Regions from separate parts of the Desulfonatronum zhilinae genome, predicted to be linked through region 1. Evidence: predicted binding sites of a transcription regulator. Region 1 holds the regulator's gene; each other region holds the start of a gene.
What was found. Region 1 encodes sigma-54, which starts transcription at its own class of promoters, with help from an activator protein. Its sites were predicted from a motif close to CTGGCACGGNNNNTGCTT; they were not measured.

Region 1 (4,212 bases):
GCTTTTGCGAACCCTTCCCCGGGAGGCTCGACCCGAGGGCATGGCTCCGGAACAGGACATGGAAGCTCAAGTGGACATTGAACAAATGATCGCTTTTGGCCAGGTCTTTCTGAAGCACGAGGACCGTGTCGGCCACGGCGACATGGCCACCTATTGGGTGGACCAGAGCGTCCTGCGTCTGGAAGGCAACGCCCGGGTGGAAGAAGGCGGGACCCGGTTGGAAGGCAACGTGATCACGCTCAATGTTGAAGAAAGAGAGGTGGATGTGCAGGGACGCACCGATCGTCGAGTGGAAGGAATGTTTCTTTTGCCTCGGGAACAGGGGGCGCGGTGAAGGCCCTTCTCTCCGGCAAGAGTCTGCGCAAAAGCTTCGGCCAGAAAGAGGTGGTCCGGGATATTTCCATCCGGGTCGAGCAGGGGGAGATCGTCGGCCTTTTAGGTCCCAACGGAGCCGGGAAAACCACCACGTTCTACATGCTGGTCGGGGTGATCAAGCCCACCAGCGGGGTGGTGGACCTGGACGGAAAGCGGATCACCACTTGGCCGCTGCATGAGCGGGCCCGGCTGGGGCTGAGCTACCTGCCCCAGGAGAGTTCGGTCTTCAAAAAGCTGACCGTGATGCAGAATTTGCGGATCATCCTGGAGTACACGGACTTCACCCCGGCCATGCAGCGCAGAAAGGCCGAGGCCCTGCTGGAGGAACTGGGCATCTCCAAACTGGCCGACCAGAAGGCCATGTTTCTCTCCGGCGGGGAGCGCCGCCGTCTGGAAATCGCCCGGGCCCTGATCCGGAATCCGAAATTCATGTTGCTGGACGAACCCTTCGCGGGTATCGACCCCCTGGCCGTGGACGACATCCAGGAGATCGTGATGTCCCTCAAGGAGCGGGGGATCGGTGTGTTGATTTCGGATCACAACGTCCGCGAAACGCTGAAGATTTGCGACAGAGCATCCATCGTCTTCGAAGGACGGGCCATTTTTGAAGGGTCTCCGGAAGCCATCGTGGCCGATTCCATCGCTCGGAAAGTTTACCTCGGTGAGGACTTTTGCTTATGATTGATCAACAATCGGGATTGGCGTTCCAACCGGTCAGCCCGGTCATGGAGGCGAAAACGCGACATGGCTCTTGAACTGCGCCAGCAACTGAAGTTGACGCAGCAGTTGGTGATGACCCCCCAACTGCAACAAGCCATCAAGCTGCTTCAGCTTTCCAGGCTGGAGCTGGTGGAAAGCATCCAGCAGGAATTGCTGGAGAATCCCGTATTGGAGATCGCGCCGGAAGGCATCGATGAGACGGTGGAGACCCCGATAAAAGACCCTGCCGAGGATCGGTTCCAGTCCGTCAACGTCGAGGAGCCCCGGCAGCTTCACGATTCGGAGTGGCAGGACTACCTGGGAGAATTTTCCAGCATCAGTCGACAGATCCAGGGCCGGGACTGGGAAGTCCCGGAAGAGGGCATGAGTTTCGAGGCCCGGCTGGCCGGCAAGTCCACGCTGATCGGCCATCTTTCCTGGCAGTTGCGGCTTTCGGCCTTGTCGGAGCGGGAATTGGCCGTCAGCGAGGTGATCCTTGGCAACCTGGATGCCGTGGGGTATCTTTGCGAATCCATTGAGGACATCGCCGCCATGGCCGGCTGCGAGACGGAGGAGGCGGAGCGGATCCTGCGGATCATGCAACGCCTGGACCCCGTGGGGGTCTGCGCTAGGAACCTGCGGGAGTGCCTGCTGGTCCAGATGGACGAACTGGGGCTGGACGACCCGATTCTGGTCTCCCTGGTCAAGGATCATCTGGAGGAGCTGGAAAAACGTCGCTACAAGCCGTTGGCCAAGAAGTTCAAGCTCTCCATGGAGGAAATCAAACACTACCTGGACTGCATCCAGCGCCTGGACCCCATGCCCGGCAAGAGCTTCGGCTCCGATGATCCTCAGTTCACCAGCCCGGACGTTTACATCCTCCAGCACGGCGGCGATTTCATCGTGGTTCTGAACGAGGACGAGATACCGGGTTTGATGGTCAATGAGGCCTACGCCAAGGAGCTGTCCGTTCACGACAAGGGGACCAGGGACTACATTCAGGAAAAGGTCCGATCCGCTCACTGGTTGATGAAAAGCCTGTACCAGCGCCAGCGGACCCTGCACAAGGTCGCCGAAAGCATCGTCCGGTTCCAGATTGATTTTTTTCGCCATGGGGTGACGCATCTGAAGCCGATGATCCTCAAGGATGTGGCCCTGGACATCAACATGCACGAGTCCACGGTCAGCCGGATCACGACCAGCAAATACATGAGCACGCCCCATGGAACGTATGAACTGAAATTTTTCTTCAACAGCGCCCTGGGTATGGACGACGGGTCGGAGGCCGGCTCGGAAAGCGTCAAGGCGGAGATCAAGAAGCTGATTTCCGAAGAGGACCCCAAGCGTCCGCTCAGCGACGAACTGATCTCGCAACTTTTGAAAAAGTCCCTGGGCGTGAACATCGCCCGCCGTACCGTGGCCAAGTACCGCATGGCGTTGAACATCGAGTCGTCTTCCAAGCGCAAGGCCATTTTTTAGCCATCCCGGATGCTCCCAACGGAGCGAACAACCTCAAACCAACCCAGAACCCGTTTTACTTCGGAGGTGTCGCATGGAAATAACTTTTACTTTCAAGAATTTCGAGCCGTCCAATCACCTCAAGGGCTACGCCGGCGAGCGTTTCAATAAAATCAACCGTTACCTGCGTCCTGAAGATCAGGGCGAACTGGCCGTCAACCTTTCCGTGGAAAAGTATCGGCATATGGCCGAGGTGATCCTCACGGGCAAGGACATGCATTTCTCCGCCACCACCGAAAGCGAGGACATGTACTCCACCATCGACCTGGTCCTGGACAAGCTCGAGGCTCAGGTGCGCAAGACCAAAGAGAAGAACAAGGACCATCGTCGCGGTCAGAAGAGCCAGTCCGCGCGGGTGGACGTGATCACCTTTACCCAGGACGAGACCGGCAAGCGGGCCCAGACCATCACGGAAACCGACAATTTCGAGCCCAAGCCCATGTCCGTGGACGAGGCGGCCATGCAATTGGAAGCCCTGGGCAACGATTTCCTGGTTTTCTTCAACGCGGACATCGAGCGCGTCAACGTCATCTACCGCCGGAAAAGCGGCGATTTCGGTCTGATCGACCCGGGTATCTAGTCGATGGTCCTCAAGGATTTCTTGAGCAAGGACTTGCTGCTCCCCGATTTGCAAGCCAGGAACAAGACGGAAGTGCTGGCGGAATTGGTCGCCGTGCTGGCCCAAAACGTGCCGAGTCTGGATGCCGAGGCGGCCTTTCGGGTGCTCAAGGACCGGGAAAGTCTCGGGAGCACGGGCATCGGCGAAGGAGTGGCCATTCCCCACGGCAAGCTGGAGGGGCTGGACAGGATCGTGCTGGTGGTCGGACGCAGTTCCGAAGGCGTGGATTTCGACGCCCTGGACCGCAAACCGTGCCATATTTTTTTCATGGTCCTGGCCCCGGAACAGGTCGCCGGAATGCACCTGCGCATCCTGGCGTCCATCACCCGGCTGCTCAAGGACGAGACCTTTCGGCATGCCTTTCTCACGGCCCAGGACAAGGAGCTTTTCTGGGACGCCCTCAGTTCGGCGTGATGGTATTTTATTCGTCCACACCGTAGGGGCACGGCGCGCCGTGCCCCTACCCCAAAAGGCAAACCGCGATGAGCGCAGACCAACCGCGAAAACCGTGCGAACTCTCCCTGGTCATGATCACCGGACAGTCCGGGGCCGGAAAAAGTACGGTCCTGAACGTCTTCGAGGATCTGGGGTACTACTGCGTGGACGGTCTGCCGGCCGGGCTGGCCGGACAGTTGCTGACCCTGTCCGAGGAGATGAAGCTGAACCAGTACGCCGGGGTGGCCCTGGGGCTGGATGTGCGCCAACCGGACTTCGCCCTGCAATGGGAGCAGTTCGTGGAGCGGATGGACCTGGCCGGGATGTGTCCGAAACTGGTCTTTCTGGAGGCCCGGGACGCCGTGCTGATCCGGCGCTACGCCACCACCCGCCGTCCGCATCCCCTGGAAGCCCAGGGCATGGGATTGGACCAGGCCATCTTCCGTGAGCGGATCATGCTGGAGGGGTTGCGCAAGCACGCCGACTTGGTGGTGGATACGTCGGATTTTTCCATCCACGACCTGCGACGGGTGTTTCAGGAGAAATGGCCCCTGGATCAGAAACTC
Region 2 (4,212 bases), on a different contig from region 1:
TTTTTCCCAGGGCCTCCACGACTCCCTGGTCAATGGCGTGTTCCACCTGCTCCATGCGGGTCAGGAATTCCTGGTATGCCGGTCGGTCCCGATAGGCCCCGCGAACCATCAGCAGGTATTCCCGCTCCCTGGTTTGCAGCAGTCGCAGATAGTGATCCATGAGCAGGTCCATCATGGCGGACAGGTTTTCATAGACCTCCCGGGACTCCAGCTTCTGCTCGCGCATCCAGAACTCCCGCAGTTCCCCCTTCATTTCCTGCCGAGGGCGCTCCGTGTTCCCGGACCGGACGACTTCCTCCGCCGCCCGCAAGGCCGTTTCCTTGAAGCGCAAATGCTTTTGGCTGAACTGCGTTGTTTCTTTTTTACGAACGAAATATTCGACCAGAAATTTAAATGGGATGAAGTTGTACCACCACGGCGGCTGGGTATCGGCGCGGCGGAAATAGACCACCCTGGAGGCGAACTCCCGTTCCTCGGCCAGGATAGCCTTGAGTTGGACCTTGAGAAGTTTGGATTCGGGATCAATGGGCACGGAATAAACGCTCCATTTGGAGGGGATCGAAAAGATTGCCGTGGTCTGTAAGCAGTTCTGTAAGCGGATTTTGTTCGCTCGGGAAGACGTGGCGAGGTGGATTGCGAAACAGAAGCTGACCCGGCGTCAATCGTCCTTTTTCTCGCCTCTGCCCAAGGCCCCACGCATGAAACTCATGGCCTCGGAGACCTCTTGGATACTGTCCCAGTACCAAGCTCCGACGTAGATATCCCGCTCGCGCAACGCCTCGATGGTCCGACTTTTCCCCGTGACTCGCTCCAGGTTGGCCAGGATGACGACAAAGCCGACGATCAAGGCGATACCCAAGGCCAAGCGCGCCAGACCGCGCCATCGACTGTGGTCTTCGCGTCGCAAAGGGGAAGCCGGGGACGGTTTCCCGTCCCCGGCCTGTTGGTTGTTGGAGGACAATTTTCCCTGCTCCATGCAGAATCAGGCGATTACAGGCCCATGGACATCAGCCGGTCGGTGACGTCGCGGAACAGGACCATGAACATGATGTAGGCCACGAAGGCGGTAAGCAGGAGGTTGAAGCTCTGACCGCAAACGTACAGGATCAGTGCCTTGCCGCCCTTCAGGGGCTCCTTGAGTTCCTTGTAGCTGATGCTCAAGCCGATGCTCACGAAGGCGATGGCGAAGAACCAGTCACGGAAGCCATTGGCCCAGGCCAGGGCTCCACTACGAATCATGGCCTGCTGCCAGTCTTCCCCCATGCTCGCGCCCAAGGCGGAGAAAATGATGGACGCGCCGATGAAACCCAGAATGAACTTGGGGAACCGGTACCAGATTTCGGACAGGGCCCCGGCGGCGGTGAACTTCATGGGGGTGGATCCGGCGGCGCAGGCGCGTTCAGGCTCAACCTTCAGGCACCAGTAGGCGGCCACGCCAAAGGCCATCACGCCGATCATCACGTTCTGGATCATCTTGATGGTCGCGGCCACGTACATGGCTTCCGGACCGATCAATTCACCAGCGGCAACCACGGAACCGGTGTTGTCAACCGTGCCGCCCAACCAGGCGCCGGCCCAGACCGGATGCATGCCCACCCAGTTGGCAAAGGTCGGCAGGGCGAAGATCATGACCACCACGAAGATCATGGACATGCCGATGGCCAGGGTCAATTCTTCCTTCTTGGCCCGGGAGGCGGCGGCGGCGGCGATGGCCGCGGACACGCCGGAAACGCTCATGTCCGAGGAAACCGTGATGTTCAACTGCTTGGATTCCACCTTGATCACATTCTGACCGAACCAGTAGGTACCGATGAGCACGATGGGCGTGACCACCCAGGTGACGAAGATACCGGGCAGACCGACCATCAGGATCAGGTTGATCAGGATGCTGGCGCCCAGAAGGACCAGACCGGTCTTGATGAAGTATTCGGTTTGGGCCGCTGTCTTGAGAAACTTGGGCGTTCCAATGGTGTTGGAGATGAGCATGCCCAGCGCGATACCCCACAAGACGTAGGAGAATCCGTAGGCTCTGATGGTTTCCTGCCCGGCAATGACGTAGGAAAGAACCGCCAGCCCGAAAACAATGGGGAAGCCGGCAAAATACTGCCCTAGATTATAGCCCATGAACTTGCCGCCAATGGCAAAAATCAAGGCCGTTATGACCATCAGCCCCAACAATGTGGGAATCCGGTTGAAGGGCTGGGTATTGGCCGCGCTACGAGCGCTGGAGTGGCTGCTCCGGGCTGCGCGCCACTCACCCAGTAGGGCGCGGGCTTCCTGGTTCAGCTGGGTGTTCTGAAAATTCGCTTCCCTGGCCAGATCCTCAGCAGCCTGGGCATTGGCCCGGGCTTCGTTTAGACGATCGGTGGCCCGCTGCAGGCGCTCGGCGTTGGCTGCGCGGATTTCAGCCGCCGCGGCCTCGCTGCGGTACAGGGAGTCCAGAGGATTGCTACTCCACCGACCTGGCTTGGCAAGATAACTGTTGATGGTCTTCAGAAAACCGTGATCGCGGGCTCTAACGGAGTTCAATTTGGCCTCGGCCTCTGTATAGGCAATTGTCCGGAATCCGGCCATTTCCGACTCACGTTCCATGGTTGCCCGAAATTCAGCCATGCTGGCAACGTCCGGCTTGGCCGCCATGGCCGCAAGTACCGCCAGGATGAGAATCAACCCACCCAGCCAGATGGCCCACCAGTCCTCGGTGGTGTGCATCTGGGTGATCATGGGGATTTTGGTTTCAGTAACCACATTGTCCGTTTGATTTTCCGCCATGTGAAAAACCTCCTTAAATGTTGCGGGTTGGTACCATCAACGCGGTCCTCTCACGCCATACCGGAAAGCCCTCTGCAAACCGCCTTGACATGAACCGCGTAACCGTGACGAGTGAATCTTTTCTCAAGCAAAGCAAACTCCGAGCCAAGCGATCCACATTGCCAGAAAATAAAAAATTAATATTTCATATCAAAGCATTAAGAACTGCACTCAAACCATTTCCATAAGTGCCTTTTGATCATCGCCCTTTCACCAGAAACATCTATTAGCACCACATTGACAACTAAAGTTTGCAATACGACCATGTGTGACATATGCTCCGCACCACTGCTCCTTTCAACTCCTGACTTCTGAATCCTGAATCCTGAATCCTGTTCGAGGTCCGCCATGCCTCCCAAAAGCCCCGCCGATGAAACCAGCCAGTCAGGCAAAAGCCATCTCTTCCACAAATCCTTGGGATTCAGATCCAGGTTCCTGGTGGCCACGGGTTTGAGTCTGCTCCTGGTCTGCTTCGCCGGAGCCTACCTGATCTATCTGCGCGAAACGGCGCAGATGGAAAAACACGCCTACGAAAAGACCATGATGGTCATGGCCGCGGTGGAGGCCAGCCGCAAGTACGTTCGTGACGAACTGCGGCCGCGAATGTCCGAGGAATTCGGTGAGGAGTTCTTCATGGTCCAGGCCATGTCCACCTCCTACGTCGGACGGGCCGTGATGGACAATTTCAATCAGGTTCTGCCCCACTACGAATACCGGCGAGTGGCCCGCAACGCCCGCAATCCCAGGTCCGAGGCCAACAGTCTGGAACTCTCCATGATCAATCTGTTTCAGCTCAATCCGGAACTCCAAAACTGGCAGGGCACGCTGAACGTCGAGGACGAAAAACAGTTCATGCGCTTCAAGCCCGTCTACTTCGAGGAATCCTGCATGAGCTGTCATGGCGATCCGGTCCACGCCCCGCGGGACATGCTGGACATGTACGGCACGGAACGCGGATTCTGGAACCAGCCCGGCGATCTGGCCGGAGTGATGGCCGTGGGCATTCCGGTGCACAAGGCCCTAGCCGAGATCCGGGATCAGGCGGCCTCGGTCTTTTTCTCCCTGTTTCTGGGGGCAACCCTCTTCTTTCTGCTCATGGCCTTCATCTTCAACCGGGCCGTGGTCAACAACCTGCACGGAGTGCTGAATATTTTCCGGGAGGAAGCCGAAGAAAAAAGCCTGCGCGAATATCTGCCCAGCCCAAACCCCATGGATCCACGGGACGAAATCCAGGAGCTGACCGAAGCCGCGGTAAGCATGTCCGATCATCTGCGCCGTACCAAACAGGAGTTGAAGAACTACGCCCAGGACCTGGAAGGAAAAGTGGCCCGTAGGACCGAGGCCTTGCAACAGTCCGAACAGCTGCTGCAAGAGAAGGTTCGGGCCAGAAAACAGGAGTTG
Region 3 (4,212 bases), on a different contig from region 1:
CCGGAGCGCCGAAGGAAATACTGGAGACCTCCACGCTGTCGCCCCGGGCCCCATCAAAGCCGATGGCGTTGCGGACCAGCTGTTCGATCCGTTGCAGTTCCTGGGCGCTGCGCGGCACGAAGACATGTCCTTGGCCCTCGGTCACCGGCTCGTATGTTCCATCGACGATAACCGCCACGCTCAATCGCTGCAACTCGCCCAGAGGCATGACGATCTGCTGTTCTTCGCGGTTGATTTCAAAATTGGTCGTGGACTGGGAACGAGCGCTTTCCTGATAGGTACCCTGGCCGGCGAAGCCGTCCCCCTGAAACTGTGGTTCGGGAACCCCGGCTTCCAGGTTGGACTGTCCGATGCTGGTTTCGTCACTTTTCTGTTCGCTGCGGACCACGGCGCTGTCCGGGTCGAACAGTTCCCTGACGATGGTCCGTCGACTGAAATCCAGTTCCGTGTTCACCTTGGCGATGACTTGGTCGTGGCCGAACAGCGGAATCAACATTTGGCTGATGCGCCGTTCCAGGTTCTGTTCCAGTTGCAGCTTGTACTCCAACTGAGTGTTGGTCATGCCTTCCAAAGTGTCCGAACTCTTGGGCTGGTACAGGACCTGCCCGGTGGTGTCGGACACGGTGATGTGATCCTGAGTCAATCCTTCCACCGAGGATGTAACCAGGTTGACCACGCTCTGGACCTGGCGGTTGTCCAGCCTGGAGCCCTGTTTCATAGTCAGAATCACGGCCGCGGACGGCGGACTCTGCTCTTCGATGAACAGGCTGCGATGCGGAATGACCAAATGAATCCGGGTGCTTTCCACCTCCGGAAATTCGGAAATCGTTCTGGACAGCTCGCCTTGCAGGGCCCGCTGGTAGTTGATGCGTTGGATGAAGTCGGTCTGGCCGAGTTTGACGTCGTCGAACAACTCGAACCCCAACCCCGGACCGCGCAGCGCTCCCTCCCCGGCGACACGCAACCGCAGTTCATGAACCCGATCCGCCGGGACCAGAATGGTCTGCCCGTTGTCCGCCAGCCGGTACGGTTCCTTGCCGGTCTGCAGGATGGTGCTCACCCGACTGGCGTCCTCGGGAGTCAGGCGGTCGTACAAAACCGCGTAATCCGGGCGACCGATCCAGTACATGAGCAGGAAAAAGACCAAAACCAGGGTCGCCGCCAAACCGCCGACCATGATGCGCTGAGAGGCGCTGGAATCGCTCCAGATTTGCAGGGCCTTGGCTTTCAGATTTTCCAGAAAAGGAGGCATGGCTGGCTCCGACGTGATTGTTGAAGGTTGGCTGAAGATTCTCGGGAAGAGGTTGGAAGGGAATGAGCATGGATCAAAGGTCGGAGCCGCTTGCCCCAACCATGAACCGTAAACGCTGAACCCTCAAACATTAGAAAGGCATCCGCAGCACTTCCTTATAGGCTTCCATGATCTTGTTGCGCACGGCGGAGGTCATGCTCATGGACAAGCTGGCTTTCTGCATGGAGATCATCAACTCGTGCACGTTCTGATTCGAGCCGGAGGCAAAGGATTCGATCATCCCGATGGACTCATGACGGAGGTTGTTCACCTCGGCCAGCGAACCCTTCAACGTATCGGTGAACGAGCGGACCTCTTCATGCGGCTTGATGGTCTCGGGCCGCGCCATTTGCGATGCTTGGTTGTAGGCCTTCAAGGCAATGGGGGATATGGACATAACGTCCTCCGTGAATTCGCGTCAGCGAAAAGAAGGTTATCGGCCCAACTCCAGGGCCTTGTTGAACATGGTCTTGGCCGAGGAGATCGTGGCCGCGTTGGCTTCGTAGGTGCGCAGAGCGGTCATCATGTTGGCCATCTCTTCGACCACGTTGATGTCCGGCAAGCTGACGTAGCCCTGCCCATCCGCGTCCGGATGTCCGGGGTCGTAAACCCGTTTGAAGGGCCGCTGGTCCGTGACCACGCCGGAAACCTTCACGCCCTTGACTTCCCGCTCCAACTCGGAACGCATGGCCTTGGTAAAGGGAGAATCCAGGGGCGTGGATTGAAAGACGACGCTTTTGCGACGATACGGTCCGCCTTCAGGAGTCCGCGTCGTATTCACGTTGGCCAGGTTCATGGAGATGATGTTCAGGTGCGTCCGCTCGGCGCTCAGACCCGACGCTCCGATCTCCAGGGCGGTCATGAAGTCCATTATTTGCCTCCCTCGGAAATGACGGTTTTCAGTCCTTCGAAATTCCTCTGCAGCGTGGTGATCAGCGTGTTGTAAAGCAAGGTGTTCTTGGCCATGGTGGTCATTTCCTTGTCCAGGTCCACGGCGTCCTCGCCCTGCACCACCCGTGGCTTGAGGTCCTTGATGAAGTCTGCGGAAAATCTCTTGGCGTCGAATTTTGCCGGCATGTGCTCAGCGTTGGTTCGGGTCATCTTTCCCCGGGCGTCCAATCCCAAGGCCCGCTGCAGGTCCTCCTCGAACTCCAGGCTCCGGGCCTTGTAGCCGGGGGTCTTGATGTTCGCCAGATTTCCCGCGACGACATTTTGACGTTCCAGACGCATGTCCAGAACCTTGGCTTGAAGATGGATATGTGAACTGAACAGGCTTTTCATGATTTCATTCCTCCTGTATTTTCGGGGTGTTTGTAATTATCAGCCCGAAAACAAGCCCGATGGGCGCGGTTGATTGCCATGGATATTAGCAACTCCCGTTCCAACGATACACAGAGGATCGGATGAAGGCGGGCCGACCAAGCGCGGCAAGGATTGCAGCGAATTATTGGCATGAAGGATGCAAAGCTTCCGCAACAAGGTCGGACGTCAGTCGAACAGACGTCAATACGGATCAAACAACTCAGAGGAGAGACCATCATGACCAGCCATCTCGACTACGAAATCAACAAGGAACTTGGGGAATGCTATTTGTTCATGGGTGAACTGGACAAGGCCGAGCAATATTATGAAAAGGCCGCCAACTCCAACGGAACCCATCCGGATCCCTACTTGGGCCTGGCCACGGTGGCGGTGCAGCGCGGGCACCTGGAAAACGCCCTCAGCCTGTATCGTCGAGCCTCGGAAATCGAAGCCAACGACAAGTCCCTGGCCGGAATGGCCCTGGTGGAAATGGAAACCGGCGCTCTGGACAGCGCCTTTACCCACTTCTCCCAAGCCCTGGAACACAATCCGGAAAATCTGGTGGCCCTCTACGGTCTCGTCCAGGCCGGCCACGGCCTGAACCGTCTGGACGCGATCCTCGTCCCTTTGGAGAACTTCCTGGAACTCAATCCGGACAAGGCCGAAATCCGGTTCACGTTGGCAGGCATCCTGGTCAAGCTTGGTCAGGTGGGTAAGGCTCGCGAACAACTTGAACGGGCCCTGGAGAGCGATCCCTCCTATGATCCGGCGAAAGAACTCCTGATGGAACTGGCCCAGTAGCAACCAGTGACGTTGAAAAACTCCCTTTGCCAAAGACCACTGCGCATCCCGTGATTTCTCCTCTGTCGTGACCGAAATCGTCCGGGTCGGGCTTCAGTCCCGGTCCGGACGGATCGTCCAGAGGAAAGGATTTCCCCATATACAGGGCCAAGGCGCCGTCTTGCCAAGATTTCGGGCTTGTGGCATGTCCGAAGCCAGGGAGGACGGTATGCAATTATTGCCCATCAGACAGGCCCTGCTCAGCGTCACGGACAAAACCGGCTTGGCGGAGTTCGCGACGTTTCTGCACCAGGGCGGGGTCCGGCTCATTTCCACCGGAGGGACGCGCAAGACGCTCCTGGACGCCGGACTTCCGGTCCGTGCCGTCAGTGAGGTCACCGGGTTCCCCGAAATCCTCGACGGGCGGGTGAAGACCCTGCACCCGCACATCCATGGCCCGTTGCTGGCGGACAAGGACAATCCCGAACACCTTCGGACCCTGACCCAACGCAACCTGCTGCCCTTGGACCTGATCTGCGTCAACTTGTACGATTTCGCCAAAGCTTTGGCGAAAAATCTGGCCCTGAGGGCCTGCGTCGAACAGATCGACATCGGCGGTCCGACCATGCTCCGCGCCGCAGCGAAAAACTTTCACAGCGTGCTGGTGGTTCCCGGCCCTGACGACTATCCCAGGATCATGGCCGAACTGGGCTCCCAGCACTATCATGTCAGCCTGGCCCTGCGCCGTGAAACCGCGGCCAAGACCTTTCGTCTGACCTCCGCCTATGACGCGATGATCGCGGGCTATCTGGAAAAAGACTTCGGAGAGGTCGCGACAT
Region 4 (4,212 bases), on a different contig from region 1:
CTCCTGAATTCCTGGACAAAGAATTGCAACAGATCACCCAGGACTCAAGTCTTGGCCGACGTTACGCGGACAAGCTGGTCCGGGTCAGGACAAAAGACAAGCAGCGGATTTTTGTCCTGATCCATGTGGAGGTCCAAGGTGAATCGGACCAGGATTTTTCTCTGCGCATGTTCGTCTACAACTACCGCATCTTTGACAAATACAAGGTGGACGTGGTCAGCTTGGGTGTCCTGGCGGATACGTCCCCGTGTTTCCGGCCGTCGACCTATCGCCGACATCGCTGGGGTTGCAAGGTGGAATTCGAATTTCCAGTGATCAAACTTTTGGACTGGATGGAGCGTTGGGAAGAACTGGAGCAAAGCGATAACGTCTTCTCCCTGGTTATCATGGCCCAGATCAAGGCGAAGACCAGCAAAACCGCGAATGAACTCCGGGCCTGGAAGATGCACCTGGTTCGCTTGATGTACGAACGGGGCTACGTCAAAGACACGATCCTGGAACTCTTCCGCATCATCGACTGGATGATCCGCCTGCCGGATGGGGTGGAAAAAGAATTCTGGATGGAATACAGTAAATTCGAGGAGGATAAGAAAATGCCGTACATGACGAGTATTGAGCGTTTCGGGATGGAGAAGGGGATGGAGAAAGGCAGTTACTCGACCCTGCGCACCCTTGTTCTCAATGCCAAAAAAAGAAATCTTTCCGATGAAATAATCGCGGAACTTACAGGCTTGGATATTTCATCGGTGAACAGAATCTGGAACAACGAACCGGTTGATCTGCCGCCGCAACTGTTTCACCCGGTGGATGTTTCAGGAACAGGTCAAGAGGCACGATGAGGCTTTTGCATCCAGCGCAAGGAGAGTCTGAAATTCTTCCTCAACCAGCGGCCGGGCCAAAGCCTGAGAAAGAAGGCGGACGCGGTGGGTCAGGCTTTCGATTCCGTGGCCGGGTACGGTGATGCCTTGACGATGGGCGGCTTGGCGGACAGCTGTTTTTCCGGTTTTGCCGCCCAGGCCCAGTTTTCTGTTCGCACCGATTTTTTCCGGGGCAAAGGGTTCGAACAGGCTGGGATCTTTGGCCAAGGCTTGCAGGTGCAGGCCAGTTTCGCAGGCAAAAACGTCTTCGCCAATCATGGCCTTGTTCCGGACCATGGGTACTCCGGCCGCTTCGGCAACCATTCGAGCCAGACAAACGCACTGCTTCAAATCGTAGTCAGCCCCTCGCCTGAAGTTCAGGTGGCCGGCGACCTCTTCCAGGGCCGCGATCCCGGCCCGTTCCCCGATTCCCAGCACGGACACGTCCACGCTTTCGGCCCCTGAGGCCAGGGCCGTGATGGCGTTGGCCGTGGCCATGCCGAAGTCGTCGTGGCCGTGAAATCCAATGGCCAGATCGGTCCGGTCCGCGAACCAGCGCACCAGTTCAGCGGTTTCCAGCGGCGTGAGCAGGCCCACGGTGTCTGAAAGGCGAATCCGCCTGCCTCCGCATTCCTCGACCACCCGAACGACCTGCAAAGCGAAATCCCGGTCCGCCCGGGATACGTCCTCCAGCCCGACCCCGACAAACGCCATCTCCAGTTCCGCTGCTCGGCGCAAGATGTTTTGAAGCCGAAGCAATAGTCCTGCCCGATCCATGCCAAGACGGTGCTCTATGTGGGCGTCCGAAACCGGGACGCCGAATTGGATGCGCCTGACGCCCATGGCGGCCAGGCGATCCAGGTCCAGCATTCGCAACGGCGACCAGACCGTCAGCCTGGTCCGTTCCGACGGATCTTCCTTTCTTCCGTGCCGGAGCAGATCCTCCAGCCCGTCCTGCCCGGCCCAGCCGATCTCCACCTCGTCCACACCGGCCCGAATCAAACCGGAGAGAATGTCCCGGCGTTGGGCGTCCGAGAAATAGACGCCGAACATCTGCGCGCCTTCGCGTAAGGTACTGTCGATAAGCATATGGGGTCCTTGTCGTGGTTTCAGGGGCAATGCAGTGATCACGCCCTACGACTGGAACAAGCACGATCAGTGCCAGGGAGCGTTGATCTGCGTTTCATCGCCACACCGTAGGGGCACGGCGCGCCGTGCCCCTACGATATTCCGTGCTCCGGCCATCACCTACGGTATTCCCCCCATCGTGCAGGGGCACGGCGCGCCGTGCCCTACACGACCCCCGACCCCCTGCAAAACCGTAGTTTCCGACAAAAATGTCGTTCACCTTTGTCGCGTCCGCATGAGCGGCAACTTGCAGTCGCTTCGGCGAAATGTTCCGGCAATAACTTAAAATTATTTGTTTTATTTTTCCAAGATGGCTTCACTCCCACCCCTGGCATGCTCCTTGCCCTAAGCCTTCCATTCTCAACACTCAATCTCCGGGAGGAACGTATGCGCAAGGTTGCTATTTATGGAAAGGGCGGGATCGGAAAATCCACCACGACGCAGAACACGGTGGCCGCGCTGGGCGAGATGGGCCGCAAGGTGATGATCGTGGGCTGCGACCCCAAGGCGGACTCCACCCGGTTGCTGCTGCACGGACTGCATCAGCGCACGGTTTTGGACACTCTGCGCGAAGAGGGCGAGGACGTGGAACTGGACGATGTCCTCCTGGCCGGATTCGGCGGGACGGTCTGCACCGAATCCGGGGGGCCGGAGCCGGGCGTGGGCTGTGCGGGCCGGGGGATCATCACCAGCATCAATCTGCTGGAACAGCTCGGGGCCTACAAGGAAGACAAGAACCTGGACTACGTCTTTTACGACGTTCTGGGCGACGTGGTCTGCGGCGGATTCGCCATGCCCATTCGCGAAGGCAAGGCTCAGGAAATCTACATCGTTGTCTCCGGGGAAATGATGGCCATGTACGCGGCCAACAACATCTGCAAGGGCATCGTGAAATTCGCCGAGGCCGGCGGGGTGCGCCTGGGCGGGCTGATCTGCAACAGCCGCAATGTGGACAACGAGCGGGAGATGATCGTGGAGCTGGCCAAACGTCTGGGAACGCAGATGATCCATTTCGTACCTCGGGACAACATGGTCCAGCGCGCGGAGATCAACCGTAAAACTGTCATCGACTTTGATCCCAAGCATCCCCAGGCCGATGAATACCGCACCCTGGCCAGGAAGATCGACGGCAACGACATGTTCATCGTGCCCAAGCCCATGGAAATCGACGAACTGGAAAAGTTGCTCATCGACTACGGCATCGCCAACTAGGTCCCTGGTCTTTGTTGTAAGTATTCCAGATATGTATCTACGCAGCTCATCCGTGAAAAACCGGACTGGATACCCGCCTTCGCGGGTATGACTGATTCGGAGACGGCATCGAAAAAACAAATCATTCCCGCGAAGGCGGGAATCCAGCATCGGAATGAGGCCAAACAGAATCTGCTGTAGAGTTGCCCACATTTCAACCAACAATAAGGGAGAAGCGATATGTTGATCATGGTTCGAGCGATTGTCCGGCCTGAGAGGGTGGATGCGGTTTTGAAGGCGTTGATGGATGCCGGTTATCCGGCGGTGACCAAGTTTTCCGTGGCCGGGCGCGGCAAGCAGCGCGGCATCAAGATCGGGGAGATCACCTACGACGAGATTCCCAAAGTCCTGCTGATGAGCGTGGTCGGCGAGAAAGACAAGGACTTCGTGGTCAAGACGATCATGGAAGCAGCCCGGACCGGTGAAAAGGGCGCGTTCGGCGATGGGAAGATCTTCCTCAGCCCGGTGGAGGAGATGTACACCATCAGCTCCGGAGTCAAGGAAACCGAGGGCGCGGATCTGAAGGGGGTCGGGGTATGAAGGAGATCACCGCCGTCATCCGGATGAACATGGTCAACAAGACCAAGGAAGCCCTGGCTGAAGCCGGCGTGCCCGCGTTCTTCGCCCTGGAGGCCCAGGGCCGGGGCAAGGGGTTGATTAACTCCGAGCTGCTCAAGGGCGCGGAGAAGGGTTATGAAGAGGCTGCCGAGCTGCTGGGGGAAAAGGGACGATTGTATCCCAAGCGCGTTTTCTCGGTCATCGTTACCGATGATCAGGTGGAAGACGTGGTCGGGACGATCATGGAGGTGAACAGGACCGGCAAGCCCGGCGACGGGAAGATTTTCGTCAGTCCGGTCTTTGACTCCGTCCGGGTGCGCACCGGGGAGAAAGGGAACAAGTCAATCGACTAACTGAGTGTTGAAAAAAATTATCTTGCTGTTCGTTCAAAAACCCCAAGTGCAAGGAGCAAGAAAAG

Region 2: the regulator sigma-54 is predicted to act here: its motif matches at 2,903-2,920, upstream of AC559A_RS06795 (YeiH family protein).
Region 3: the regulator sigma-54 is predicted to act here: its motif matches at 2,659-2,676, upstream of flgB (flagellar basal body rod protein FlgB).
Region 4: the regulator sigma-54 is predicted to act here: its motif matches at 2,314-2,331, upstream of nifH (nitrogenase iron protein).

Annotation. Positions count from the first base shown of each region.
Region 1 covers NZ_FXUJ01000008.1:102,364-106,575, forward strand. The annotation lists gene AC559A_RS08510 (LptA/OstA family protein) at 1-334, shown strand, start outside; gene lptB (LPS export ABC transporter ATP-binding protein) at 331-1,056, shown strand; gene rpoN (RNA polymerase factor sigma-54) at 1,120-2,553, shown strand; gene hpf (ribosome hibernation-promoting factor, HPF/YfiA family) at 2,627-3,172, shown strand; gene AC559A_RS08530 (PTS sugar transporter subunit IIA) at 3,176-3,625, shown strand; gene rapZ (RNase adapter RapZ) at 3,694-4,212, shown strand, end outside.
Region 2 covers NZ_FXUJ01000006.1:39,868-44,079, forward strand. The annotation lists gene AC559A_RS06785 (NF038143 family protein) at 1-532, opposite strand, end outside; gene AC559A_RS06790 (hypothetical protein) at 659-961, opposite strand; gene AC559A_RS06795 (YeiH family protein) at 991-2,772, opposite strand; gene AC559A_RS06800 (c-type heme family protein) at 3,160-4,212, shown strand, end outside.
Region 3 covers NZ_FXUJ01000002.1:97,876-102,087, forward strand. The annotation lists gene fliF (flagellar basal-body MS-ring/collar protein FliF) at 1-1,252, opposite strand, end outside; gene fliE (flagellar hook-basal body complex protein FliE) at 1,383-1,688, opposite strand; gene flgC (flagellar basal body rod protein FlgC) at 1,725-2,162, opposite strand; gene flgB (flagellar basal body rod protein FlgB) at 2,162-2,572, opposite strand; gene AC559A_RS02880 (tetratricopeptide repeat protein) at 2,831-3,394, shown strand; gene AC559A_RS02885 (IMP cyclohydrolase) at 3,603-4,212, shown strand, end outside.
Region 4 covers NZ_FXUJ01000017.1:63,974-68,185, reverse strand. The annotation lists gene AC559A_RS13655 (Rpn family recombination-promoting nuclease/putative transposase) at 1-839, shown strand, start outside; gene AC559A_RS13650 (LeuA family protein) at 813-1,946, opposite strand; gene nifH (nitrogenase iron protein) at 2,373-3,197, shown strand; gene AC559A_RS13640 (P-II family nitrogen regulator) at 3,417-3,776, shown strand; gene AC559A_RS13635 (P-II family nitrogen regulator) at 3,773-4,147, shown strand.